3 regions of the Photobacterium sp. 270122K genome follow, and region 3 is predicted to be linked to each of the others. Evidence: predicted binding sites of a transcription regulator. Region 3 holds the regulator's gene; each other region holds the start of a gene.
What was found. The regulator CRP, encoded in region 3, controls carbon source genes, mostly activating them, when cyclic AMP is high. The targets are predictions, from matches to a motif close to TGTGANNNNNNTCACA.
Positions count from the first base shown of each region.

Region 1: the regulator CRP is predicted to act here: its motif matches at 2,831-2,846, upstream of ACSF8W_RS10915 (CidA/LrgA family protein).
Region 2: the regulator CRP is predicted to act here: its motif matches at 5,997-6,012, upstream of nagE (N-acetylglucosamine-specific PTS transporter subunit IIBC).

Region 1 covers NZ_JBPOEN010000005.1:82,893-92,793, reverse strand. Annotated here, with positions in the region: gene ACSF8W_RS10930 (DMT family transporter) at 1-546, opposite strand, end outside; gene cdd (cytidine deaminase) at 673-1,560, opposite strand; gene ACSF8W_RS10920 (CidB/LrgB family autolysis modulator) at 1,762-2,442, opposite strand; gene ACSF8W_RS10915 (CidA/LrgA family protein) at 2,439-2,780, opposite strand; gene ACSF8W_RS10910 (winged helix-turn-helix domain-containing protein) at 2,912-3,433, opposite strand; gene sbcB (exodeoxyribonuclease I) at 3,680-5,101, opposite strand; gene ACSF8W_RS10900 (ATP-binding protein) at 5,729-8,926, shown strand; gene ACSF8W_RS10895 (EAL domain-containing protein) at 8,929-9,901, shown strand, end outside.
Region 2 covers NZ_JBPOEN010000004.1:427,665-437,565, reverse strand. Annotated here, with positions in the region: gene asnB (asparagine synthase B) at 1-624, opposite strand, end outside; gene ACSF8W_RS10375 (cation:proton antiporter domain-containing protein) at 955-2,541, opposite strand; gene nagC (DNA-binding transcriptional regulator NagC) at 2,708-3,922, opposite strand; gene nagA (N-acetylglucosamine-6-phosphate deacetylase) at 3,925-5,061, opposite strand; gene nagB (glucosamine-6-phosphate deaminase) at 5,076-5,876, opposite strand; gene nagE (N-acetylglucosamine-specific PTS transporter subunit IIBC) at 6,133-7,623, shown strand; gene ACSF8W_RS10350 (beta-N-acetylhexosaminidase) at 7,880-9,901, shown strand, end outside.
Region 3 covers NZ_JBPOEN010000009.1:203,238-213,138, reverse strand. Annotated here, with positions in the region: gene ACSF8W_RS17170 (ABC transporter ATP-binding protein) at 1-842, shown strand, start outside; gene ACSF8W_RS17165 (TIGR02444 family protein) at 870-1,379, shown strand; gene ACSF8W_RS17160 (hydrolase) at 1,488-2,468, shown strand; gene ACSF8W_RS17155 (YheU family protein) at 2,519-2,740, shown strand; gene ACSF8W_RS17150 (phosphoribulokinase) at 2,894-3,763, shown strand; gene ACSF8W_RS17145 (OsmC family protein) at 4,044-4,448, opposite strand; gene crp (cAMP-activated global transcriptional regulator CRP) at 4,722-5,354, shown strand; gene ACSF8W_RS17135 (hypothetical protein) at 5,532-5,720, shown strand; gene ACSF8W_RS17130 (DUF1338 domain-containing protein) at 5,779-6,597, opposite strand; gene astD (succinylglutamate-semialdehyde dehydrogenase) at 6,666-8,132, opposite strand; gene astA (arginine N-succinyltransferase) at 8,145-9,167, opposite strand; gene ACSF8W_RS17115 (aspartate aminotransferase family protein) at 9,295-9,901, opposite strand, start outside.

The DNA of each region.
Region 1 (9,901 bases), on a different contig from region 3:
GGTCGGCGAATCATACGCTGACATCTTCTTCACCATCAACGAATAGCCTGCCCAGAAGAATGCCGCCCCTACAGGGAGTAATGTGGCCCAGTTAAAGCCATCTGCCCACGGTTCAAGGATGATCATGGCACCAATGAAACCGGTCAGGGTTGCAATCCAACGTGCGGTGCCGACTTTCTCTTTCAGCAGCAAGCCCGAGCCAATGGTCGCGAACAGCGGTGATGTCATCAGCAGGGCAATGCCTTGCCAAATCGGTACCGGATAAGCGAGCGCCCATAGCCAAAGCTGAATCCCGATCACCGATAAAAAGACGCGGAAACAGTGCATGCCAAAATGGTTAGTTTTCAGGGCAGTACGCAGACCCAGAGATCGCAGCCAAGGAAAAATGGCGATTAACGCAATAAAGTATTGGATCAGGGCAACGGTCGTGGACGGAAGGTGCATATACATGCTGAGGTATTGCGCCAAGCTATTAACTAAGGCAAACGCAAACCCTGCCGTAAGCATCCAGCTCGCCCCTTGTAGCGGGTGATGTTGGTGTGACATGAATGGGTGATTTCGTTAAGTGATAAACGCAAAAATCATACTCCTGCCGCCAATGGGATGGAACATTTTTCTATTCAACGCGGTGGTTTGGCACAAAAAAACCGCCCTAAGGCGGTTTTTTGATGATTACACTGCCAAATAACGAAAAGGAATATCCGCGTTTAAGGCGTGCAATGCGTGTTCGGTATTGGCGCGGTGGCTGATGGTGCTACCGGCTTTTTCGACCAATGCAGCCGCTGCTACTTCAGACAAATCATAACCGGCCATGTTCATGTTGATCAGGGCCACTTGCAACGGTGGCAGGCTTGGGTTGAATGCGGCATTTTCTGCGTACATGCCTACAAACGTCTCACCTGACTGTGTACGCAGTGCGACACCGGCAAAGTTATGGGTGTAAGGCGCATGAGCGTGGTTAGCGGCTTCACACGCGGCCTGTAGCAACGCATCAGCATCATCACACGTCATACCATGATTAACGTGTGTTAACAGCGCATCAGTGATGTTTAAGTCGCCAGGGCCGAATGACTCAGGCAAGTAAGCTTGCAGTGTTTTCGCATCACGTTGTGGCAGTTGTACCACCAAATCATTCGCCGTGGTCAGTTCGTTCATGAACTGGCGGCAATGACCACATGGGCTGTAGTTAATGGTGATGTCCTGAATGCCTGTTTCGCCTTTTAGCCATGCATGGCTAATGGCAGATTGCTCGGCGTGGACACTGTGTGACAAGTCGGTCCCAACGAATTCCATGTTGGCACCAAAGTACAAAGTACCGGATAAGCCACGGGCAATCGCACCAACGTGGAAATGAGAAATAGGAGCAACAGAATAGGCGGCAGCAAGGGGAAGTAATGCAACACGTAACTCACTGTCTGACAATTGCGTCTTCGACATGAGTTCAGCGAACGCTTCAGGGCTAAGTGTGGCATCAAAGTTATCAGCTTCTAACACCGGCTTGATGGCAGCGGCAAGGTCTGCCGGAAGAGCGCCTAAAGCATCCTTTACTTTAGTGTGCATGAGTTATCACTCCGTCTTGTATATGGAGAAATATTGTAGGCGGAGTGATAATAATTGTGTGTGATCCAGATCACACTAAGTGCTTGATACTTTCACTTGTTACATGTTTGGGAGTCGAGTCACACGGTTTGTAAAAAGATTAACGATTTTAATCAATAACTTACCCATGTATTCGATTACTTGCACGTTATCGCAAATTTTTCATGAAAATAGCTTCATTATCAGTGGGAATACGAGCGGTGCCAAAATGGACGTCATTACCCCGCATATCACCAATGCCAGCGAACTGAACGCACCTTCTTGGTGATTCTCTTCGGCCGCTTTTGCGGTGCCCAGTGCGTGCGATACCGTTCCCATGGTCAAGCCTTTTGCAATCGGCGCGTGTACCCCAATCAGCTTAAACAGGGGATAACCAAATACTGCGCCAAACAAGCCCGCCAAAATTACCATGATCGCCGCAACCGATGGCACGCCGCCAATTTGTTCAGACACCGCCATCGCAATCGGTGTTGTCACCGATTTTGGCAGGATAGAGGCGGTTAACTGGGCATCTGCGCCCATCATCAGGGCAATGCCGGCACCGGTAACCATCGATAAAATACTGCCGATAAAGCACGTGGTGAGGATCACTTTCCACTTCTGACGAATTTGCCCCAGCTGTTCATACAAAGGAAAAGCCAGCGCCACAACCGCCGGTTCCAACAGGGCATTGATCCACTTATTTTGCTCAAAATAGGTTTCATACGGCACGTTAAGCCACATGAGCAAAGGGATGAGCACCAACAGGCAAATCAGCAGTGGATTCACAATCGGGTGCTTAATGAACTTGGTGAGATAACGCGCGCCGTAGAAAACAACAAGGGTAGCCAGTAACCAGATCATTGTTGTTCCTTATAATGCGTTGCAATACCGATCACCACAAAGACCACCACGCTGCTGCCGATGGTGCTGAGTAAAATGGTTAAGCTGTTATTCTGAATCAAGTCGAGGTAATTCATTAACCCCACACCGACCGGCACAAACAACAGTGCCATGTGTCTGATCAGAAAGTGGCAACCGGGCATCGCCCAATGCGCAGGCACCAATCCCATCGAGAGGGAAAGGAACAAAAGGAGCATGCCGATAATGCTGCCGGGAATCGCGATGCCGCTGAAGTGCTGTATCCCTTTACCGATCATGAGACACACAAAAATGATTAAAAATGAGCGAAGATATGCCATGAGCCCTTCAGGAACTGTCTGAGGAAGTTTTATTTATCATACAAAATAAACGTGATCTAAGCCACAGAAAATTTATCAGGCTTAGAACGGGATCATAACGTGTTTCACGGGCAAGGGGAGGGCGCAGAGGGCTAATCTGAGGCAAAGATCATAGCAAGACCGGCTAAGGCAAGCAGGGCGACAGACACTTTATGTAAACGGCTGTGTTTTACGATGTGCTCGGTCGATGATAAGGGGTCAGGTTCAGGCGAAGGATCGTCTGGCGGCGTTGTTGGGGGCGTGCTTTCTTCATGGATCCGACGGCAGGCTTTTTCTGGTAACGGCACGCGAAAGCCATAATGGGGTACCGCTTCAATGGGAATACCCATCGCGCCGTGGTATTCCAATTTACGGGTGAGGGATTTGAAGATGGTGTTTAAATCATAGTGATTAGTGTGACCGTCTTCGTAGGGGTCAAGTTGCACGAAGGTTTTGTCGTAGAGTGATTCCGCACTGATCACTTCCCCCGCGCAGTAGCACAGCACTTCTAACAAACGTGATTCATGCACCGTCAGTGCCGTGTCGTCACGATCTTTCCACACCAGTAAGCGGAGATCAGGCTCAAAATCGACCGTCGTGAAACGGTAACAGCGGGTCAGTGTTTGCGTTGTCATAGATACCACTTGAATGACGACTACTTTTTGTTACGACGACTTTCCTTGGACCATTGAATGTCTGTGCTCCGTACAGCGTAAAGTGTGATCGTTCAAACAGGGTTCTGCAATGTCATTGTTAGGATATTGTCTTATAAAAAATCCCCTCAGCATGTAATGCGTGAGGGGATGTATAAATATGCCGAGTTTTCTATTGTTTACCCGCAGTGCGTTGCTCGCAGAGGTAACACGATAAAGCCTAAAATGTTAGACCAGTGACGCTACGTAGTCATACACCGCTTTCAGGATTTTCATGTTCTTCTCGCTGCTTTGGTGCTCATGGCCCAATGCTTCGAGGTTTTGCATGTAGTTCGGCAGGTTCTCTTCAAAGAAATCCTGACAGTAGTGTTTCCACTGTTGCTGCTCTTTGTAATCCAGCGTCATCGGGAAGTTGCGCGCACGGTAGCGGAACAGCAATGGCTTGATACGCGGGTCTGCCACATTCAGCTCAAATTTTGCCAACTCCTCGGGTGAGGTTTGACGAATAATGTCCATCGTTGAGCGATCAGCCGGCGAGAAGAAGCCAGAATACAGCTGCGTGTCCACATTGTTGTTTTCGGCGTACTCGCGTTCTTGGCTGTAAATGGCCAGCAGTTTTTCACGCACTTCAGGGTGCGCTTTCAGTATTTGCAGGTGCTTTAGGCACAGTTCACGGTCAATACCGATACGCGCTGCATCTTCCGCACGCAAAGTTTTCGCCGGTGCCAATACCGGACACTTGTTCAGGTGAACCAGTTTTAGCGGCACAGGCAATTCGTCAGGCGCCAGATCAGCGCGCTTGGTGTACAGACGCTCACGCAGTTCATCGGCACTCAGTTCCAGCAATGGGGTCGGGTCCATCGCCAAGTTCACCGTGATCACCGCGTTCTTATTATCTGGGTGCCAAGCCATCGGCACAATCCAACTGGTGTTGCCGCACTCCACGCCAAACATGCCAGAAACATGCATGAGCGGAGTTAGCTCGACAATATCAATCAGCTCTTGCAGCTTGCGCTTATGGCGTAGCTCAAAGAAATAATTGAACAGTTTCGGTTGATTGTTTTTCACAATCTTCGCCAGCTCTATGGTGGCGTACACATCGGCCATTGCATCGTGCGCATTGGCGTGTTCAATGCCGTTGGCCACAGAAAGCAGTTCTAGCTTGAAGCTTGGCAGGCCATCGTCATTGTTTGGCCAGTTAATGCCTTCCGGACGCAGGGCATAACAGGTACGCATAATGTCCAGTAAATCCCAGCGTGAGTTGTTGTTCTGCCATGCCCACGCATACGGGTCGAAGAAGTTACGGTACAGGGTGTAACGCGTGACTTCATCATCGAAACGTACGTTGTTGTAGCCAATCACACACGTGTTCGGTTTCGACAATTCTTCGTGAATACGGGCAATAAATTCAGGCTCAGACAAGCCTTCCTGATGGGCTTTTTGCGGCGTGATACCTGTGATCAAACACGCTTCAGGCGCAGGGAGGTAATCCATCGGCGGCTTACAGTAAATCACCAGCGGTTCGCCGATGATGTTCATGTCCATATCCGTACGCACCCCCGCGAACTGGCAAGGACGATCAAGAGAAGGCGTAGCACCGAAGGTTTCGTAATCTAGCCAAAACAGCGTTGGTTCATTTGTGTTTTTCATCGTCGTTTCCTGAAGCCACGGAAGCTAAAATAAGTGATTGTTTTATAATTAATTTTGTCATTGTTGCTGTCAATCTAAGCGTAACATCTCAGGACACATACAGTAAGTATCCCGCAACTAGGCGGAAAGAGGCAAGGCAGAAAGGGAAATTCATGGCTAAGGATAAGGATTTTCCGTAAGTGATTGAGGCAACGACAGAGATGCGTTGACAAATTAATTGGCGTTATGGTGTTTGGCAAATACGTTCATTGCCAAGTGACACTGTAACACCTGGCGAATTTTTCCATCCAAAACTAGGCGATTTTTCGCTGAAACATTCACCTTACAGTGCAATAAAATGACCAATTATTCACGACAATTGAATAGGGGGAAGTACGTGCTATAAGCGTCATAAAAGGGAGAAACCGTAGATAATCCATGATCAATCTCACATGCAAATGGGTACACAAGCAATTGGATGTAGTGCGTAGAATGGAGATGCTGTAAGATTATTCCTACACTTGCCGTAAGTGACTGATTTTAAATGCTTACTTTTAGGGTGCAAATGTGTGCATTCTCTTGGAATTTTAGAGTATTAGCTTTACACTACGACCTTGTTTTGCGATCAATGTCACGGTCTATATTATATTGAAACGCGTACTCTCTTTTCTGTTTCTCCTTGTTGCTTTTCCTGCATATTCAGCGGATTACCTGACTGAGGACGAACAAGCATATCTCGACAAAAAATCCCTGTTCAAATTTGGTGTGTTGAAAGAAGCCTGGTTGCCCTATTGGGGGGGCGATGTGCCGCCATTTTCTGGCATCAATCACGATTACGCTGTCGGGATCAGTAATGAACTCGGTTTTAAGTTCACTTATACCTTCTATAACACCTTGAATGATCTTCACAGTGCCATTGCAGAGGGTGAGGTTGATGCGATTGTCGGACTCGGTAAAACCGATCTACGTGAAAAACAATTTCTACTCAGTGATGTGATTTATGAAAGTCAGCGCATCATTTGGCTGCGTGACAAACAGCTGGTGGACAAACCCCGAAACTCGCTGCGTTGGGTCTGTGTAAAAAACTCATCGTATTGTGATGCTATTGCCAGCCGCGGCTATTCGTCGCTGTCGTTGGTGAATACCCCTGAAGCCGCGCAAGAGATGATTCAGCAAGACTTGGCGGATGCCACCATTTTGAATTACACCTCGCTGTTGTCGTCGCTGGGGAAAAATATATCGGCTCCCGGCAAAGTGGTGTTTGACCGCGATATCGGCGCGCAGGACTACCGTATCATCGTGGCGAAGCACAAGCCGATGCTACTGAGTATCTTTAACAAGGTGATTGCGGCGGAAAAAGCGGGAGAAACGAAACTGCCGATTAACTCGCACAATATTTATTCCTTGGCAGAACAGGCGAATTTCAATTTCGTGATGGGCGGGCGAGGTGGCGACAATGTGGTGCGTTATACGGTTGAAGAAGATGTGTTCCCGCTGTCTTATCGCGATGAAGTTGACGGCTCCCTGAAGGGCTACGTGCACGATCTGATGAATATTTTGGATTCTCGCACAATTCTGGAATTGGAATACGTGCCGACGTACGGGCAAGACCCGATGCAGATGCTGCGTGAAGGTAAGGTGGATATTTTGCCTTACCAGCACATGTTGGAAGTGGGTAAGCAAGATTTCTTGATCACGGAAAAATACTCGACGTTAGAATTCTTGCACTTACGCATGAAGAATACGAGTGAAAAGAAACGCTTGGGTATTTTAGACCGTATGGGGGATTTTTATAACTTCGTGCGTACCGATGGCCGATTTGATTCCATTCAGGTGTACACGCGTTTTGATAACTTACTGACGGATCTCAAGCACGGCCAAATTACCGATATGTTGATAAACAAAGATTTGGTTAACCAAACCTTGATGCTGCATTTTGATACCGACTATGAAGTGATTGAGCCGAGCAAAGAGTCTCGCCTGAAGATGGATATCGGCATGGTGATGCGTGAAGAAAACGTCATCATGCATGATCTGATCAACAAAGTGATTTCCACATTAGGGCCGGAGGAGTTAGATCGCATTCGTGCGTTGCACAGCCGTATCACGGTGAACTACGGTTTTGATAAGAACGAAATCATCACCATGAGCAGTATTACGTTCTTGGTGTTTTTATTGATTTTGATGCCGCTGGTGGTGTCTTACCGCAAAGTAAAAAAAGCCAAACGAGAAGCGTTACAAGCTATCGCTTTACGTAATCAGTTCTTGGCGGTGGTGAGCCATGAGTTACGTAACCCGTTGGCGGCAATGCTAGGGTTGATGGAAATTCTGTCGAAGAAAATCACCAACGATGATAGCCAATTATTACTTCAGAATGCGATTAACTCGGCCGATAGCTTAAAGCATCACGTCAACAATATCCTCGATTTTTCCAAAATCGAAGCCAATCAGTTGCGACTCGATGTACGCCGTTGCAGTTTGATTGATGAATTGTCGCCGATGCTGCGCAGCTTTGAGGCGAACACGGAGGTGAAAGCCTTAACGTTTGATGTGAACTGGACGCCCACACCGTATATCTATGCGCAAGTAGATGCCATGCGTTTGAATCAGGTGGTGATGAATTTGTTGTCGAATGCGGTGAAGTTTACCGAGCAAGGCAAAATTAGCGTGAATATCACGACGACGAAAACGGATTTGTCCATCGAGATCAGCGATACCGGTTGCGGGATGACGGAAGCGCAACTGTCGCGTATCTACTCGCCGTTTGTGCAGGCAGATGCCAGTATTGCCCGCCGCTACGGCGGGACCGGTCTGGGTATGTCGATTGTGCAGAGCTTACTTCGCTTAATGAAAGGATGCATTGAGATAAGCAGTGAATTGGGTAAAGGCACCACCGTGAGTGTTTCATTACCCATTAAAGCAGAAGCGGTGGTGACTGATCATGCTGGCACTACGTTTTACACCAACCATGATCAGATTGCCGGATGGTTACTGCGCTGGGGCGTCAAGTTGGCCTCACAGTCAGATGCGGATCATTGGTTAACGCAAGATGAGTATGGCACGAATATCTTCCCTGATTTATTACTCGGTCAGGTGCTGCGTTTGATTGATCATGGCACAGAGCCAGTATCGCCTGTCAATAGCCAGCGGTTAACAGGCCATGTGCTGGTGGCTGACGATGATCCGATTAACCGTTTATTGATTAAACGTCAGCTTACGGAGTTGGGCGTGACGGCTACCTTGGTGGACGATGGTCAGCAAGCCCTTGAGGAATTGGAAGCGCATGGCGATGAATACGCGTTGCTGATTACCGATTGCCACATGCCTAACATGGATGGCTATGAGTTAACGAAACATGCGAAGCGCACCTGTTGGAAAGGCAAGGTGGTGATTGGTTGCACGGCGGAAGATTCGCGTATTGCTGTCACCAAAGCGGAATTGGCGGGCATGGATACGGTGATATTTAAGCCCTATACCTTAATGGCGTTGTATCAAGTGCTCAAACCGCATTTGCAAGCGACAGAGCCTTCGCCGATCACGCAAACCAGTTGGATTGATGATTATCTGGAAAGTGAGCGTGAAGAGGTCGCCACGGTGGTTGTGAGTGCGATGTCTGCGGACATTGCGCAACTGGCTCAGGCACAAGATGAATACAAAGCCATCGCACACCGTATTAAAGGGTCTGCTGGCGTACTGGGATTAAGAGATTTGAGCATGTATGCCAGTCAGTTAGAGCTGTCAGAAAATGACGCTGAGATCGCGCATCACAAGCACAAGTTAGTGAATGAAATGTCAAAAGTGATCGCGCAAGCAGAGCACTGGCTGCAAGTGAATAAACCGGAATAATAATGAAAATTCTCCTTATTGAAGACGATACCATCCAGATGGTGAGCCTGAAGCTAAAGATTAAACGCTTGGGCTTTGACGATATTCTTGTCGCCACGAACGGTATTGAAGCGCTCGACATCATTAAAAACAACACTATCGATTTGGTGTTCTGTGACTTGCGCATGCCTGAAATGGACGGTGTCACCTTCCTTGCCCAGCTGGCTGAATGTAACTGTGCGATGAGCGTGGTGATTTTGAGTGCGGCGGATGAGTCGGTCTTGCAGCTGATTTATAACATGTGCAGCTTGTCTAACTTCAAATTTGTTGAGGTGATTAAAAAGCCGTACAAACAAGACGATCTTGATAACGTCTTTGAAAAGCTGGCATTGGTGGATGAGCACAGTGTTGATCAAAGCCAGCAAGAAGAATTGACGGCAGACGAGCTGGCGGCGGGGTTTGAATACGGTTTATTCACGAACCATTACCAGCCACAGTTCCACTTTCAAACCGGTGAAATGGTCGGGGTGGAAGCCCTTGTGCGCTTTGAGCATCCGTTACATGGCGTGATTGGCCCGCACCGTTTTCTGAACGTGATTGAACGGTTGGGTTACAGCCAGAATTTATTCAATGTGGTGTTGAAAAATGCCGTGGCAGCGATAAGCAGTATGGATACAGAACTGCAACTGTCGGTGAATATTGAAAAAAGCAATTTAGAATCAACAATTTGTGAAGATGTTTTCGCGATTTGTGAGCAGTATGATTTTCCATTGCACAAATTGACGTTAGAGTTAACCGAACACGATGTGTATAACGGCTCTATTACCTCGTTAGCGAATTTGGCACGCTTGCGTATGAATGGTGTTGGGCTGTCGATTGATGACTTTGGCACGGGCTATTCGTCGTTAGAGCAATTGGCGCAATTGCCATACACCGAGCTGAAAATAGATAAATCGTTTATCAACGGATTGTCGACGAACTACAAAAACCAGCAAA
Region 2 (9,901 bases), on a different contig from region 3:
GTCCGTTTGTGCGTCAGCAACCGTATCAAATTCCATCCAGTCACGTTTGTAATAACGTACGGGCTCACCGACTTTGCTCCACAAGTATTGACCTGGAGGGAATTCGCTGATGCTTTTACACACGGGTACCAAGGCTTTCATTTCTGAGGCCACGTAGTAGTTACCGTGCTCATCGTAGCCGTGGTATAGCGGGATGATACCAATGTGGTCACGGCCGATCAGGTACGCATCTTCTTGCTCGTCATACAGAATAAAACCAAAGATCCCGTTGAGGTAATCCAGCAGTTCAGGGCCTTTTTCTTTATACAGCGCGAGAATGATTTCACAGTCTGATTCCGTCTGGAACGGGTAGTCTGGCGCAAATTCAGCACGGAGTTCTTTGTGATTGTAGATCTCACCATTGACGGCCAGTACGTGGCTTTTATCGGCGTTATACAATGGTTGTTCACCACTGTTCAGATCGACAATCGCAAGGCGCTCATGCACCAAAATCGCTTTGTCTGACGAATAAATACCGGACCAATCTGGGCCTCGGTGGCGCATTTTTTTCGACATTTCCAGCGCGGTGGTGCGCAAGGCGGTTGCATCACCTTTGATGTCTAAGATGCCAAATACTGAACACATACTTTCTACCCCAACATTATGATTATGACTTTCCACAAACAGGCGCGAGAGTGCGTGGCTAAAAAAGGTTCGAAGCAGATAGAACTTGGCCACAACACCGGTTTCGCTTTCCTGTTTGTTAAAATTGCGTATTCAACAATGAAATGCAACCTTTAATCTCTAATCAATACACAAAAAGGTCTAATGATGAATTTTGTTCGGTTTTTGCTGGTTTTAATAAATATTTTCTATGTTAGGTCGGTTTTTTGCACAGAAAAACAAACGGCAGCCGAAGCTGCCGTTAGTGCGAAAAGAAATAAAGCGCATGTCTGTTAGAGCGTTTAGCGCCCGTTAGATAGGGTCGATGGGAGGGGTGAGGTGATCACACACATGGCGCGCAAACCCGCTACCGGCCTCATGGTAAATATTAAAAGCCGCATCCACGCCCAGCGCATATAAGGCTTCTTCATCATCATCATACTTAGCAATGGCCGCGATCTGCCCTTTGTAGTTGCGTTCACGGATTTGCTCAAGAGCGAAGCTGTTGGCTTGGCTGTGGGGCATGGCTAACAAGATGAGCTGCGTGTTGTGCTTTGAGATCACGCGCGCCCAAAAGTCGGGGTCGGTGGCATCGCCGTGGATCACTGTGCGGCCTTGTTCGCGGTGTAAAGCGACGGAGTCTTCGCGGGTTTCAATGCCGATCACTTGCTCACCGTAGCGGCTGACCAGTTCATCGTAAGCGCCGCTGCCGATACGCCCCATGCCTAAAATCAAAATTTTCTTGTCACCTAAGTCAATCAGGCGATCGTTGGCGTTAAGGCGGTCGGGCTCAAATTCTTTCAGCCATTTGGCGGCGTCTTTATACAAGCGATGGCCGAGGCTGTTGAGTGGGGCGGCGATCAGGAAAGAGAGCGACACGGCAATCGCGATGGCGACCAAGAAATTACCGGGTAGGTAGCCCATGTTGTAGGCGAGGCCACCGACGATCAACCCAAACTCACTGTAGTTAAACAGTGTCAGCGTGCCGAGCAGCGACGTACGCACGCGGTAGCGGAACAAGTTGAAGATGACGTAATAGAGAATGCCTTTAAGCGGCAGCAGCACCAGCAAAATGAGCGCCATGAATAAGCCGTCGAAGGTCGGCTCTTCTGACAGGCCGATATTAAGGAAAAAGCAGACCAGCAGTAACTCTTTCAAATTAAAGAGTGATTTTGACATTTCTGAGGTTTTTGGGTGACCGGCGAGCATCATACCGACGATCAGTGCGCCCAAGTCTGCTTTCATCCCGACAGCTTCAAACAAGCCCGAGCCTGCGACCAATGCCAAGAAAATACCGTACAACACCAACATTTCACCGTGGCCTGCGCGATCAAGAATGCGGAACAAAGAAGGGCGCAACAGGGGAAGGGCAAACAACGCCAGAGCGGTCACTTCAGGCACTTTACCGGTGGAGATGGTCAGGAAGAGCACGGCAAAGATATCTTGCATCACCAAGATCCCAATCGCCAGGGTGCCGTAGGTGGCGTTTAATTCCCCTTTTTCCTGCAGTGCTTTAATGGCAAATACGGTACTGGAAAACGACAGGGCAAAGCCCATCAAGGCTAATTGGCTGAGATCGAGATCGGCCATCATGCCGATACCCAATTGCTTGAGTACCAGTAACACCAAGGTGAACAGACCGGTGGTTAAGACATTGTGTAACGTCGCTCCGCCCCAGATCTCTTTGGCCAATAAGGTGCGGATATCCAATTTTAGGCCGATGGAAAACAGCAGCAGGGTGACGCCGAGATCAGCCAGGGTCGTTAAGGTTTCTGTGGATTGATAACCGGCGGTATTGAGGGCAAAGCCCGCCACTAAAAAGCCCACTAACGGGGGGAGCTTGCAGCGAAGGGCAATAAAGCCGGCCAAAAATGCGGCGATGATATAGACAAGTTCCATTGCTGGCTAACATCCTTTTACTGAGTGAAGAGGGGGGACCTCTGCGCATTGAGGCAGGAATATAGCATAAGGGGCATGTTCCTGTCTGGAACATGCCCCTTGAATTTGTTACAAATTGAGTGACTTAGCGTAACGTAAATGATCGCTGCGCTCGGCCTTCTTGCGATCAGTCTTCTAAGAGACGCTGCAGCAGGACGCCGTTGAGCATGGCACGTTTAATCATCGAAAAGGCACCGATGGTCGGCTGGGTATACAGCTCTGACACCACAATCGGCAAATCTTTATTAAACGTGGAAAGTGATTGGGTTTCCACACAGCGGCGAATGGCTGGGAAAATCACGTCTTTGGCATGGGTAATATTGCCGGCGATGACAATTTTTTGCGGGTTGAATAAATTGATCGTCATGGCCAAGGCTTTGCCGAGCTGATTGCCGACTTTGATCAGGGCTTGGCTGGCCAGTTCGTCACCGTGGTTGGCCGCGTCACAAATGGCGGGCATGGTCAGCGATTCGAGATCTTGCAGGCTGCTTGGGTAGCCTTGATCGAGCAGATCTTGAATATGACGAATAATCGCAGGATCAGCCGCAACGGTTTCAAGGCAGCCGAAGTTACCGCACTGGCATTTGTCACCGAGGGGATCAATTTGGATGTGGCCAATCTCACCGACATTGCGGTTAAAGCCAAGGAAGACCTGACCGTTCACAATGATGCCGGCACCGGTACCGTTGTGCACGCTGACCAAAATGGAGTCTTTGCAATCGCGGCTGGCACCAAAGTAGTGTTCCGCCAGCGCAAGGCCGCGCACGTCGTTGCCGACAAAACAGGCCACGCCGTATTTATCGGTGATGATATCCGCCAGTGGCAAGTTATCGACATCAATGGTCGGCATGTATTCGACCACCCCTTTTTCAGGATCGATCAAGCCGGGCAGGGTGATACCAAAGGCGACGAGTTCGCGTATTGCGGTTTGGTTTTCGCTAATAAATTGGCGAATATGCTCAAGCAGACCATCCACTAACATTTGCTGACTGGTATAGCTGAAAGGATGGGCACTGCCTGCGATGAATTTGCCGCTCAAATCATAGAGCGTGATTTCGATGTAGTTACGTCCTAAGCGGATCGCTATCGAATGGAACGGGGTCGACTCTGTGGTCAGAGAGATCGCACGTCGACCACCGGTAGATGCTTGCTGCGCGACCTCTTTGATCAGGCCGCGCTCAAGCAATTGGCGGGTAATTTTAGTAACGCTTGCAGGCGCAAGCTGACTCACATCAGCAACCTGAATACGTGAGATAGGGCCTTGCAAGTCGATGAGCCGGTAAACCGCTGCACTGTTCAGCTGCTTTACCAGATCTACATTACCAATTTGTCCGCCAGTCATAGTTAATTTTGCTCGTATTCGCCGTTAACAACAGTCGCCCGAACATGGTAGTCACGATCAAAAATAGCCAGGTTAGCGACCATGCCTTTTTTGATAGCCCCCAATGTCTTGTCCACGCCAATCGCGCGAGCAGGATAAAGGGTTGCCATACGAATCGCTTCGTCCAGGGCGATACCTGCATGTTCGACACTGTTTTGAACTGCTTCAATCATCGTGAGTGCCGAACCACCAAGTGTGCCATTTTCATCCACACACTTACCATCACGGTAATATACTTTCTTACCGACAAAAATAAAGTGATCCATGTCCGCTCCTGCAGGTGCAGTTGCATCGGTAACCAAAATAAGTTTGTCACCCTTGATGCGCTGAGCGATACGGATGTTGGCGTAATCGACATGGAAACCGTCTGCGATAACCCCAGTGTAAACCTCTGGCGTATCATAAATCGCACCGACCATGCCAGGCTCACGCCCTGCAATTGGTGTCATCGCATTGAATAGGTGTGTTGCAAACGTGATACCGGCAGCAAAGCCTTCACGTGCTTCCACGTAGGTCGCATTGGTGTGGCCCGCAGACACGACGATACCTGCATCAACCAACTGCTCGATATGTGCATGTGGGTTTTGCTCAGGTGCCAGTGTTACTTTGGTCACGACATCGGCGTTTTCACAGATGGTGTTGATCATGTTGTCATCAGAGCGACGAATGTGATCAACCGAGTGAATGCCTTTTTTCATCACGTTCAGGTAAGGCCCTTCAAGGTGCAGACCCAGTGACTGGTTTTGGTATTTGGCTTGGTACTCACGCTGTGCGACAATCGCCGCCTTCATGTCTTCGTCAGAAGAGGTGATTAGCGTAGGTAGAAAGCTGGTGCAGCCTGATTTCAGGTTCGCCAGGTGCATGGTGTGAATGGTGTCGGCATTGATTTCATCGTTTAGCATCACGCCACCACAGCCATTGAGCTGAAGGTCAATGAAGCCCGGTACCAGATTGGCACCGTCAAGGTCACGTGTTTCAATGTCGGCAGGTAGCTCTGCCACAGGGCAGACGGCATGAATGTTTACGCCGTCAATGATGACGGCGTAGTTATTCAGCACATCGCTACCGGTAAAAATACGGCAATTGGTCAGTGCGTACATGGATCAATCCTTCGTTACAGGTGCGAAATGTTGTTAGCTTCTAGCTCTTGGAAGTACTTCACTGTCTTCACTTTTAGCTCTTGCGTAGAAGGCTCATCACATACGATCAGTGATTTAGGGTGAAGCTGAAGCGCAGAAACGGTCCATAGGTGGTTCACAGAACCTTCTACCGCTGCTTCTAGTGCCAATGCTTTGTTGTGACCTGTTACAAGGATCATGATCTCTTCAGAATCAAGCAATGTACCTACACCGATAGTCAGTGCGTACTTTGGTACTTGGTTCATGTCGCCGTCGAAGAAACGCGAGTTAGCAATACGCGTGTCAGCCGTCAGTGTTTTGATACGTGTACGAGACGCCAATGAAGACGCAGGCTCGTTAAAGGCGATGTGACCATCGTTACCCACGCCACCCATGAACAGGTTGATGCGACCGAAAGACTTAATTTTGTCTTCGTAACGCTGGCATTCAATCGCGTGATCTTCTGCATTACCGTTCAAAAGGTTGATGTTTTCTTCTTGAATATCAATGTGATTGAAGAAGTTGTTGTACATGAAGCTGCGGTATGACTCTGGGTGATCAGCAGGAATGCCAATATATTCATCCATGTTAAAAGTCACAACGTGTTTGAAACTTACTTCACCTGCTTGATAAAGCTCGATTAGGCGCTTGTAGGTTGCTAGCGGAGTGCCACCGGTTGGCAAGCCTAGCACGAACGGACGCTCGGCAGATGGCTCGAATTTATTAATACGATCAGCAATATAGCGAGCAGACCACAAACCTACATCTTTAGCTTCATTGAGTGGGATTAGTCTCACGGTGACACCTCATTCCAAGTTAAAATACGGGAAAATCTTAGCGTGTTATCGCCTTTGTTTTGGATAATAAAATAAGTTTTATGATCGAGCTAGCAAATTCGCCTGTTTATTGCCCTTACAGGTGATAAAGATCACAAATGATGACCTTTTAATTTGCGGGGCGAAATTAATTTCTTAAACTGCAAATAACTTAATCGAGTAACTAAAAAAAGTGACTCAACATCGCGTCTAAGAAAACCATAGGGGGAACTATAGGGTGAACATTCTTGGATATATGCAAAAAGTAGGTAAAGCACTGATGGTGCCGGTAGCAACGCTACCAGCAGCCGCTATCTTAATGGGTATTGGTTACTGGGTTGACCCAACAGGTTGGGGTGCGAACAGCGCACTGGCAGCCTTCTTGATCAAAGCCGGTGCTGCAATCATCGATAACATGTCTGTACTCTTCGCGGTAGGTGTTGCGTACGGTATGTCTAAAGACAAAGACGGTGCAGCAGCACTTTCTGGTTTCGTTGGCTTCTTGGTCGTTACTACGTTGCTAGCACCAGGTGCGGTTGCTCAAATTCAGGGCATCGACGCTAGCGCTGTTCCGGCTGCATTCGGTAAAATTAATAACCAGTTTGTAGGTATCCTTGTTGGTATCGTTGCAGCAGAAATTTACAACCGTTTCTCAACCGTTGAGCTGCACAAAGCGTTGTCATTCTTCTCTGGTAAGCGTCTAGTACCAATCATGATGTCTTTCGCGGGTATCTTCATTGCATTCGTTCTGATGTACATCTGGCCTGCAGTTTATGGCGGCCTAGTGACATTTGGTGAAGGCATTCAGGGCATGGGCGAGTTTGGTGCGGGTCTATACGCATTCTTCAACCGTCTATTGATTCCTGTGGGTCTACACCACGCACTGAACTCAGTATTCTGGTTCGATGTGGCAGGCATTAACGATATTCCTAACTTCCTTGGTGGCGCTAAGTCTATCGCTGAAGGTACGGCAACTGTTGGTGTAACAGGTATGTACCAGGCGGGCTTCTTCCCAATCATGATGTTCGGTCTACCAGGTGCGGCACTGGCTATCTACCACACTGCTAAGCCTCAGAACAAAGAGAAAGTTGCTTCTATCATGATCGCAGCGGGCTTCGCATCATTCTTCACGGGTGTAACTGAGCCACTAGAATTCTCATTCATGTTCCTAGCACCTGGCCTATACGTGCTTCACGCCGCGCTAGCAGGTCTATCTGTTTACATCGCAGCAAGCATGCAGTGGATTGCAGGTTTCGGTTTCTCAGCAGGTCTAGTAGATATGGTTCTATCTACGCGTAACCCACTAGCGGTTAACTGGTACATGCTGATTGTTCAAGGTCTTGTATTCTTCGGTCTTTACTACACCATCTTCCGTACGGTGATTGTGAAGTTCAATCTGAAGACACCTGGCCGTGAAGACGAAGACGAAACAGTGAGCGACGTGAAAGGCTCAAAAGAAACGGGCGAACTAGCGAAGCAATACATCAAAGCACTGGGTGGCGTATCTAACCTAGAAAACATTGATGCATGTATCACACGTCTACGTCTAACACTGAAAGACAGCAGCCTAGCTGACGAGAAAACACTGAAAGCACTGGGTGCGATGGGTGTGGTTAAACTAGGTTCGAACAACCTGCAGGTGATTCTTGGCCCACTGGCTGAAATCGTAGCGGGTGAGATGAAGAAAGTGTCTCCATCTGAAGACCTATCTTCAGTAAAACTGCCTTAATTATTTCACGCTAAATAATTAATCGTAATACATCGGCCTTCCTCGCGAAGGCCGATGATCCCCTCGACTGAACAATCATCTGTTACTACAACACTCTTACTGGAACACTATCCCCCTTTCAGGCGCTGCCTGAATCAAAGGGCGATAAGTTGTGTCTGCAGTTTCAGATTATTGTTTTGTTTATTATTTGTTTTTTTATTTTGCCTCGGTGCGGATCTTTGATGCTGGCTGGGGTTATTCGGGAAAGGAGTTACTCGTGAGAACATTTAAGCTAAGTTTATTGGCGTCAGTTGTGGCCCTCGTGGCAACAGGCTGTGCGTCAAATGCGCCAAGTCCATCCGTGATGACAGATCAGCAAGTCGCTGATACGTTAGCGGCTAACTTGGGCGTGAACTACAAAGTCATTACCAACCATGGTGCCAATGAAGGCCTGGAATGTCGTCAGCTACAAGCAGAATGGGCATCGTGTGATGTGATTAATCTGACGCTGACAAACAACGGTCCAGCGGTTGACAACACGGATTGGAAAATCTACTTCCACAGTATTCGTATGATTTTGGATGTACAGAATGATCAATTCAAAGTCACACACATTACCGGTGACCTTCATACCTTAGAACCGACTGAGAAGTTTAAAGGCTTCGCGGCAGGTGAAAAGGTGGTGATCCCTTATATCGGTGAATACTGGACATTGTTTGAAAATGACTTTATGCCGCGTGCCTATGTGATTGCCGGTGACTCGACACCAAAAACACTAGAAAGCCTTGATCATGAAGATCCATCTGCTTACTTGGATCCGATTGATGGCGATAACTGGAAGCGTACCCCAACGGATAACAACATTCTGGCGACAGCCCAATCGCGTTTTGAGAAAAACAGCGATGTGGATTTGATCGCATCAGAAACGTTGGCCGGTACGATTGTCCCTACGCCATTGAGCACCACACTAACGGGCAACACTGTGTCGTTGGCACAGGGTATCCGTATTGAAAACAAAGCACTGACTGCTCAGAAGCTGGATGCTGCTGTCAGCCGTATGGCGACATTGGGCATCAAGACCAACGGTCAGTACCCGGTAAAAGTGATCTTAGACCCAAGCCGCTTTAGCAAAGAAACTAAAGTATCAGGTGCTTACCAGCTAGACGTGCGTGACGGTTCTACGTTGATCGTGGGTTACGATGCTGACGGTGCGTTCTATGGTTTGCAGTCTTTGATGTCATTGGCAAGCACGGGCGCAGACAAGACGATCCCTACGCTAAAAGTGGTGGATGCTCCGCGCTTTGACTACCGTGGTGTGATGGTCGATGTTGGCCGTAACTTCCACTCAAAAGAGGCGATTCTTCGTACGTTAGACCAAATGGCCGCGTACAAGATGAACAAATTCCACTTCCACCTGACGGATGATGAAGGCTGGCGTATCGAGATCCCGGGCTTGCCTGAGCTTACGGATATCGGTGGCAAGCGTTGTCACGATCTGTCTGAAACTACGTGTTTGTTGCCTCAGCTAGGTTCAGGCCCAGAGAGCGATAACTTCGGTTCAGGCTACTACACCACACAAGATTACTTGGATATCCTGAAATACGCGAAAGCGCGTGGTATTGAAGTGATCCCTGAAATCGACATGCCTGCGCACTCACGTGCCGCGGTTGTGGCGATGGAAGCGCGTTACAAGCGTTTGGCAGAAGCGGGCGACTTGGCTGCCGCTAATGAATACCGTCTGATGGATCCACAAGATACCTCGAACGTGACCACGGTACAGTTCTACGATAAGCGTAGCTTCATCAACCCATGTATGGATTCGTCGCTGAACTTTGTCGACAAAGTGATCTCTGAAGTGGCTGCGATGCACCGTGCAGTCGGTATGCCGCTGAACACATGGCACTTCGGTGGTGATGAAGCGAAAAACATCAAACTGGGCGCAGGCTTCCAAGACGTGAATGCCGCTGACAAAGTGGACTGGAAAGGCGATCTGGATCTGTCTAAGCAAGACAAGCCATTTGCACAGTCTCCAATGTGTCAGAAAGCCATTGCTAAAGGTGTCGTGTCTGATTACGGCCACTTACCAAGCTACTTCGCTGAGAAAGTCAGCAAAGTGGTGGCAGCCAAAGGTATTGAAAACTTCCAAGCATGGCAGGATGGCTTGAAGTACTCGAAAGATGCACAAGCATTCGCGACCGACAACGTGCGTGTTAACTTCTGGGATACCTTGTACTGGGGCGGCGGTGCATCCGCGTACGACTGGGCTGCAAAAGGGTATGACATGATCATCTCTAACCCA
Region 3 (9,901 bases):
CGGCAAAAGCCGGTGACATGGCGTACTCGCAAGGCGTGAAAATCGGCTACTTTGCCCAGCATCAGCTAGAGACCTTGTACCTCGACGACACCCCGGTACAACATCTGGCCCGTATCGCACCGGATGCCACCGAACAGCAACTGCGTGATTACTTGGGCAGCTTCGGCTTCTTGGGTGACAAGGCATTAGAAAAAGTCGGTCCGTTCTCGGGCGGCGAAAAAGCCCGTTTGGTCTTGGCATTGATCGTGTGGCAGCGCCCGAACTTGCTGTTGCTCGATGAACCGACCAACCACTTGGACTTGGACATGCGCCAAGCGCTGACCTTCGCTTTGCAGTCGTATGAAGGGGCGATGGTCATTGTCAGCCACGACCGTTACTTATTGCGAGCTACCACCGATGATCTGTACTTGGTGCATGACCGCAAAGTTGAACCATTTGATGGTGATTTGCAGGACTATCACAAGTGGCTGACCGAACAGCAACGTAACGAACGTCGCGAACTACAAGCCAGCAAACCGGAAACGGTCAAAGACAACAGCGCCGCATCACGTAAAGAGCAAAAGCGCCTGGAAGCGGAATTCCGTAAGCAGACCGCCCCAATGCGTAAGCAGATCGAGAAGCTGGATAAGCAGATGGAAACGTTGAGTGCGACACTGGCGGATGCCGAAACGCACCTTGCTGATGTCACTATCTACGAAGCCGACAACAAAGCGCGCCTGAACGAACAACTCAAGCGTCAGGCCGAAGCCAAATCGGCGTTGGAAGATGTCGAGATGGAATGGATGGATCTGCAAGAGCAGCTGGAAGCGCTGGAAGCTGAATTCTTGGCCCCGAATGCGTAACGCTATTCTATAACAAGGTAATACCTCATGACCCCAACGTTGACGGCAGCGGATTTTTGGCAATTTTCATTGCACCACTACCGTCAAGCGGGGGTTGAAGCCGCCTGTTTACGCTTCCAAGACCAGTATCAGGGCAACGTTAACCTTGCCCTGTTGCTGCATTGGCTCGATACACAGTCACTTGCCCTTCCTCCCGAAGGACTAACAACACTGCTGACCACTCTCACGCGCAGCGATCGACCTCTGCAACAGTTTCGCGCCCAACGCCGTGCACAAAAAGCCCACCTCTCGACGGCCGCCTATCAAGCTCTGCTCGCGGAAGAATTGCAGCAGGAACGCCAGCAGCAAGCCGATATCGTGCAACAGTGCCACGCCTTATTGCCACTCAGCGTCTCAAACTCCGACATTCTGCACTCAAGCATTCCACACACCACCACTTCGCTTGTCCTTGCCCCTTGCAATCTTTTCGCCTATTGCCAGCATTGCCATGCCCCCACCGCCCTGTACCGACAATTACAAGGTCACACCACTGACTAGCCCGCGCCCTTTCACTGGACGATATCCCAATCCCGGCGTTATGCTTTCTGCACTTTTCTTCCTTTACGGTCTTATACGCCCGAAAAGGTGTGTTTATCAGGAGTCATCATGCAACCGTTCACCCCGGCGCACGGCTTACGCAATGCCCATCTGCAAACCTTGCTGCCGCGCTTTCTTCGCCGCCAGCCCCTGTTTGAACCGATCACCCAACGCATTGATACCCCCGATGGCGATTTCCTCGATTTAGCTTGGACCGCCCCGCCTGAACAATGCGCCCCTGACCAACCCGTGATGATCCTGTTCCACGGCCTAGAAGGCAGTTTTAACAGCCCCTATGCCAACGGCCTGCTGCATGCGACAAAGGCGCAAGGCTGGCTCGGGGTAATGATGCATTTTCGTGGGTGCAGCGGTGAAATCAATCGTCTTCCCCGCAGCTACCATTCGGGGGAAACAGGCGATGCGCGTTTCTTTTTACAATGGCTGCGTCAACACCTGCCAACGCAACCCTTTATGGCCGTAGGCGTGTCACTGGGAGGCAACATGCTGGTTAACTATCTGGCAGAAACCCAGCAAGACTCCGGACTATTGGCAGCACAAGTGATCTCACCGCCACTCGATTTGGCAGCTTGCTCAAGCCGCATCCAACAAGGCTTTTCTCAGGTATATCAACGTTACCTGCTGAGCTCGATGAAAGGCAATCTCGACCAGAAAATTCAGGCGCACCCGCTGGCCATGCCGCTCGATACCCACGCCGCGCAACGTATTCGTACCTTATGGCAGTTTGATGAGCACATCACGGCGCCTTTGCACGGATTTGCTAATGCCGAGGACTATTACCAGCGATGCAGCGGCTTAGCCAAACTCGAGCGCATTACCACCCCACTGCGGATCATTCATGCCAAAGACGACCCGTTCATGACCGAGGCCGTGATCCCGCAACAGTCGCTGCCGTCGCACATTGATTACCACCTGTCAGATCACGGCGGACACGTCGGGTTTGTCACCGGCCACTGGCGTCAGCCGGTCTTTTGGTTGGAGCACACGGTACCCGCGTGGTTCCTGCAGCAACTGCAAGCCCTCTACAAGTGACAATATTGCCAATATAATAGGGGATTCTGTTCAACCATGATGACCCCCCCATGATTATTCCTTGGCAAGACATTGACCCCGAGACCCTGACTAACCTGATTGAGCATTTTGTGCTGCGCGAAGGCACTGACTACGGTGAACAAGAGCTCAGCATGGCCAGCAAAGTACAGCATGTCCGTCAGCAACTCGAAAGTGGCGACGCGGTCATTTTCTTTTCGGAATTGCACGAAACGGTCGATATCAAACTGCGCCGCGACTTAGGGCGCGCCTGATCCCATCGCCGTCGCATCGCTATGCAAGATCGTGATACCTGCCTCAAGGATGCTGGTTCGGTTAGCCCACCAGCATTTTTGACAATCCAACTTGCTATTATCCTGCCAGACTGTTAATAACTCTTTCCGTTAATGTTAACGACAGGGTTTGTCATGTCAGCAAAACATCCGATCATAGCCGTCACGGGATCGTCGGGGGCCGGCACCTCCACCACCTCCGAAGCGTTTCGTAAAATGTTCAATATGATGAACATCAATGCCGCTTGGCTGGAGGGGGACAGCTTTCACCGCTTCACTCGCCCCGAGATGGATGTCGAGATCCGCAAAGCCAAAGAGCAAGGTCGCCATATCAGCTACTTTGGCCCGCAAGCCAATGACTTCCCGCTACTGGCTGATTTTTTCCGCCAATACGGTCTGGATGGCAGCGGCCAATACCGCCGTTATCTGCATACCTTTGATGAAGCCGTGCCTTATAACCTGATGCCCGGCACGTTTACCCCTTGGCAATCATTGCCGGAAAATACCGATGTGTTGTTTTACGAAGGGTTGCATGGCGGTGTGGTCGACGGTGACACCAATGCGGCGCAGCATGTCGACTTATTGATTGGCATGGTGCCGATCGTGAACTTGGAGTGGATCCAGAAGATCGTGCGCGATACCCGCGATCGGGGCCATTCGCGTGAAGCGGTGATGGAATCGATTGTCCGCTCGATGGATGATTACCTCAATTACATCACCCCCCAGTTTTCCCGCACCCACATTAACTTTCAGCGCGTGCCGACGGTAGATACCTCTAACCCTTTGAGCGCAAAAGCCATTCCAAGTTTGGATGAGAGTTTTGTCGTGATCCGTTTTCGTGGGATCAAGAAGGTCGATTTCCCCTATTTACTGTCAATGATCCAAGGCTCCTTCATGTCACGCCATAACACCTTAGTCGTGCCCGGCGGTAAAATGAGTTTTGCGATGGAGCTGATCATGCGCCCCTTGATCCAACAGTTGATTGATACGGGGAAGATTGGCTGACAAGGGCAAGGAAAAGCAGGGATGAGGAACAAGTTTGCGCGTTTATAGGGATAGGGACGAGTTTTCGAGTAGCGAGTGACGAGTAAAAGCGACTGTGGTTCTGTGGTTCTGTGGTTCTGTGGTTCTGTGGTTCTGTGGTTCTGTGGTCAAAATACCGCTTCTCATTCAAGATTCAAATACTTCAGTTCTCGCTCTTACCATAGGGCCTTAGGGCCCAAGGACCGCTCTCGACCGCCTTTGCTTTTTCGCACTTACTCGCCCCTCGTCCCTTCTTTCTGTCTTACCCTTCAATAATCTCGTACGAGTGGGTCATCTCGACGCCTTCACCCAGCATCAAACACACTGAGCAGTATTTCTCTAACGAATCCGCCACGGTTTTGGCCACCAGCGCTTCATCGAGGCCTTTGCCTGTCACCACAAAATGCAGATTGGCCGAAGTAAACAAACGTGGCGCTTGCTCACGACGCACTGCTTTGATTTGTGCTTCACACGCGGTGATCGGCTGACCGGCTGACGTCAATCCGTCCACGACATCCACCGAACTGCATCCCCCTGCTGCCATTAAAACCAGCTCCATCGGACTGGGTGCTTTTTCGCCACCCTTGCCGTCCATCACCACACTATGACCTGAATTTGACTGGCCTAAGAAGGTCATCCCTTCTACCCATTTAACGCGTGATTGCATTGCATTCTCCTTACTACTTTTGAGGGATTTGGGCACTATCTAACAACCGTGTGATCATGTGCACACTTATGGGTATAAAATGGCCGCGCCCGATAGATCAATATCAAGAAAAGCGTGCCGAAAAAAGATAAACTCTGAACTAATTATTCAGGTCAGCTTGCAGCCTTGCCGTTGACTGAATATCCTAAACGGCGAACTACATTATTGTTAGGCCCGGCCTCAAACGTATAGGGACGTCGTTGTTGGGCAACAAACGCAGAGGAAGTTAGTAATATGGTTCCAGGTAAACCTCAAACAGATCCAACTTTAGAGTGGTTTCTTTCCCATTGCCACATTCATAAGTACCCGTCAAAAAGCACGTTGATTCATGCGGGTGAAAAAGCTGAAACGCTCTATTACATCGTTAAAGGTTCTGTTGCTGTTCTCATCAAGGATGAAGAAGGCAAGGAAATGATCCTGTCTTACCTAAACCAAGGTGACTTCATTGGTGAGCTAGGTCTGTTTGAAGAAGGCCAAGAGCGTACCGCATGGGTACGTGCAAAGACCCCTTGTGAAGTGGCTGAGATTTCATTCAAGAAATTCCGTCAGCTGATCCAAGTCAATCCAGACATCTTGATGCGCCTATCTGCACAGATGGCAAGTCGCTTACAGGTGACAAGCCAGAAAGTGGGCGACCTTGCGTTCTTGGACGTAACCGGCCGCATCGCGCAGACATTGCTGAACTTGGCTAAACAGCCAGATGCAATGACGCACCCAGACGGCATGCAAATCAAGATCACCCGTCAGGAGATTGGTCAGATCGTTGGTTGTTCTCGTGAAACCGTTGGCCGTATCTTGAAGATGCTGGAAGAGCAAAACCTGATTTCTGCTCACGGTAAAACGATCGTGGTGTACGGTACGCGCTAAACGTACAAGTCACACCAATAAAAAAAGCCGCTCATTGCGGCTTTTTTTTCACTTTGCGTATCGCTATAGGGCATATTTGTTAGCAAGCTCACTCTTTTCCTTGTTTGCCACGTCCACACTTGATGCTACATTATGCATATAAACGCACTCTGATTTCTATGGATGGAAATACACGCGATGGACATTGAACGTTTCTCTCAGCATCACACCACACTCTCTGCGGGCACCACCTTCCCCCTGCCGACAACGGTAGAACTCACCGGCTTTAGTGATGGGCGATCCTTCTTGGAACAACACGAACTTCCCCGTTACGGCACCGTGCGTCCCGGGTTAGAGATCTCTCCCCTCGACAGTCGCCATCTGTAGAGAGTGACTATCTGTAGAGAGTGACTATCTGTAGAGAGAGACTATCGACCTTTGGTCATCACGGCTCTCTGGCCGTCACAGGCGCATCGGTGCTTTCGAAGATCTTATCGGCAGACGCTTCCACAAAGCCTGAAAACAAGGCTTCTCCCTCTGCGGTCGGATAGCGTTTGGCAAATTCATAAAAGCCACCGGGAATGGTATAGACCCCGTCAGTAAAGCCAACGTCGATCTGATCGGCCAAGGTGGCCGATTGCTCCAACATCACCGCAGGGGATCCTTTCACGTCCCCGCCTGATGCATTAATGGAAAACCCATTGTGTAGCAACAGATGGTTCACTTCCGCCACCTCGGTAAATTGCTCAAGGTGATTGATACTGACAGTAAAATGGTTCGCACCAAAGCCGTGCGCGGCCAACCAGCCCGCATATTCGCTTTCCGCATACAGTAACTCATAGGTGGCGTAATCCAGACCCCAAGCGCGACCACCAAACAGGAATGACGGATCCCGCATCACCGACTCCGGCACCTGATCAATCAAATCCCGCACGGTTTCTTGAAACAAGGCGCTGAACTGCCCCACCATCAATTCACTGATAAACACTTTAGGCGCAAGGGGGTTAGGGTGCTCAAAATGCTCAGCATAGAGCTTTTTCCCTTCAAAATGGTACCTCCCCATCGGCTTATACCCGATCGCAATGAAGGGGGCGGCGAGTCGGTCTAACCCGACTTTGGGTAAATTAAACGTCCGCAACGCGATGTGGTCATTGTGCAGAGGCTCTTCTTCCGTCAGCAAATCATGTATGTCTTGCGCTGACGGGCATAGACGCTGCACATAGTCTTGCCACAAGTTATCAAATAATTGCACTACCCGTTCCATCTCATCCCCTCCTCACAAGGTGATATCACACGCTGTCTATTTCGCTGTTACGTTAACGGCCTCGCTCGCTACTGAGGGTGGCTCCCCATGCCAGGGATCGGCTGGGCGGGCAACTCAGGTTGTGCCCCTTCCATCGACGCCATGGGATAGGCACAGTAATCGGCAGCATAATACGCACTCGGGCGTAAGTTACCCGATGCCCCCGGGCCACCAAAGGGTGCATCGCCACTGGCACCGGTCAACGGTCGGTTACGGTTTACGATCCCGGCGCGGATATGATCGAGAAAGTACGCCCATTCCGGATCGTCGGTCGAGATCAATCCGGCGGATAACCCAAAGCGGGTGGCATTGGCCAGCGTCACGGCGTCTGCCAAGGTGTCATAACGCACGACCTGCAACAAGGGGCCAAAATATTCTTCATCCGGCAAGGCCGCAATCGCCGTCACATCAATGATGGCGGGCGTCACGATCGCCCCTTGCCCACGAGTGGCGGTGAGCAGACTTTGCCCTCCTAACGCCACTAAGTCGGCCTCGGCTTGTACGATACGCTCGGCGGCGGCCACGGATATTTGTGGCCCCATAAATGGCGCCGGAGACGCAAAAGGCCCATCGACATGCAGCTGCTGCGTTAACGTCACTAAACGCACCACCAGCTGATCCCCTTCCTCTCCACGCGGCACATACAATCGGCGTGCACAGGTACAGCGTTGACCCGCACTTAAAAATGCCGACTGAATAATAGTGTAGACAGTGGCGTCCAAGTCGCCATAGTGCGACGACACAACCAAGGGATTATTCCCCCCCATTTCCAGTGCCAACATTTTCTCTGGCTGACCGGCAAACTGGCGATGCAGCAGATGGCCCGTGTGTGCACTGCCGGTAAATAACAGCCCATCAATGCCGGAGGCGTGCGCCAGCGCTTCTCCGGTTGCCCGTCCACCTTGCACGAGGTTGATCACCCCATCGGGCAAACCCGCTTGCTGCCACAGCGTCATCGTGATTTCGGCGACTTTCGGGGTCTGTTCAGACGGTTTAAACACCACGGTATTGCCCGCTAACAGCGCCGGTACAATGTGGCCGTTCGGTAGGTGCCCCGGGAAGTTATACGGGCCAAATACCGCCATCACCCCTAAGGGACGATGACGCAGCACCGCCTGTGTCGTGCCTATCGCTTTTTGTTTTTCACCGGTACGCTCGTGATAGGCGCGCAAGGAAATTGCAATCTTGCCGACCATGGCCGCCACTTCTGTGCGGCTTTCCCACAACGGTTTACCGGTTTCCTCGGCAATAGCGGTGGCAATGATCTCTTTGTTGGCCTCGACCAAGGCGGCAAAACGTTCTACCCAGGCCTGCCTGTCCGACAATGCCGTATGGCGCCATTCAAGCAAGGCATGGCGCGCACTGGCCACCGCCGCGTCCACTTGGGCAGGCGTTGCCGCGTGGCCTTGCCAGACCGATTGCTCTGTAAACGGGTTCAGCGATACCATGGCATCGCCTTCGCCAGCGAGCCAACGTCCTGCTATCCATTGCGTCATAACATGTCTCCTTTATTGAACAATCAAACGGATCGTGTCGCCTTGTTTCACCTGCAACGCGGCGGCCATATCAGCACGAATGACAGCCTGCGCGCCCTCTTCTGGCCCGGCGATCGACACCGCCCCCACGACAGCCCGAAATGCGGTAAACGAGGTATTGCTGATCACGCAATCTTTTCCGTGCTGAGGTTGACCTATCACGACCTGACACAATTGCGAATGACGGACCGATTCAATGTTGCGCAATTCACACTCGACTGTCGGGCCGGCATCAAAGATGTCGACATAGCCGCGACAACTAAAGCCTTCTTTTTCCAACAAACGCAACGCGGGGCGGGTGTTGTCATGGACTTCCCCGATCACCGCCTGCGCTTCGGGGCTGAGTAAATTGACATAAATGGGCAATTTCGGCATTAAGTCAGCAATAAAACCTTTCTTGCCGATCCCGGTCAGGTAATCGGCCAAGGTAAAATCAATCGAGAAAAAATGGGCTTTCAACCAATCCCAAAACGGTGAGTTCCCGGCTGCATCCGACACCCCGCGCATTTCAGCAATCACGGTGCGGTCAAAGCGTTCGGTGTGCTGCGCCATCATTAAGAAGCGGCATTTCGATAACAACCGACCATTCATGCCGGCGCGCCACTCGGGACGTAAAAACAAGGTACACAGTTCACTCACGCCGGTGTAATCATTCCCAAAGGTCAGGATCTTTACCACGTTGTGGACATTGAGACGGCGTGATGAGTGCACCACGGTACTGAGATGATAGGTATAGAAAGGGCTGTCGAGCCCCACCGCTGCTTCAATGGCGGTGGTGCCGGCAATCTCACCGGTTTCGGTGTCTTCGGCGACCATCAGGTACCCTTCCGGCCCCGGTTGGATCACCGCTTTAGCAAAGCTGTCTTCGGAATGCTGAATGCGGGCCGCCAGGATCTCTTCGTTAACGGGCAACGAGGTAAAACCGTGGCCCGATGCCTCCGCACATTGCATCAATGCGGGTAAATCATTGGCGGTAATCGGTCGAATCACTAGCATCGTCTTCCCTCCTGATGCCCATAAGGCGCAATGCTTGAATGCTCTGTGTCGCAATGACAAGAAACGACACGGCGAGGCATGGGCAACAATGCATCCTGCACGCTCCCCCATGCCGGTTAGCGTATGATTAAGATTGTGCGTACACCTTGGCAATAGCACGTTCCAATCGCGCCATTCCTTCGTTGAATTCTTCACGGCTGATCGCCAGCGATGGGGTAAAACGCACCACATCCGGTCCGGCCACCAACACCATCACCCCTTCCTCTCCGGCGGCAACCAACACATCACGGGCACGGCCTTGAAAATCACTGTTCAGCGCCGCCCCCAATAACAGGCCTTTACCACGGATCGCATCGAACATCGGGTAACGATCATTGATGGCTTGTAGCGCCTCACGGAACCACTGCTCCCGCACTTTGACACCAGCCAAGAAGTCAGGCTCAGCAACGGTACGCACCACGGCTTCCGCCACCGCACAGGCTAATGGGTTACCCCCATAGGTCGAGCCGTGGGTCCCCACTTTCATGTGCGCCGCCAACGCGGATGTTGTCAGCATGGCACCAATAGGGAAACCACCGCCAAGCGATTTAGCGGTACTCAGAATATCCGGCGTAACACCCAGCCCTTGATAGGCATAAAAGTCGCCGGTACGCCCATTGCCTGTTTGCACTTCATCGAAAATCAATAAGGCATTGTGCTGATCACACAGATCACGCACCCCTTGCACAAACGCC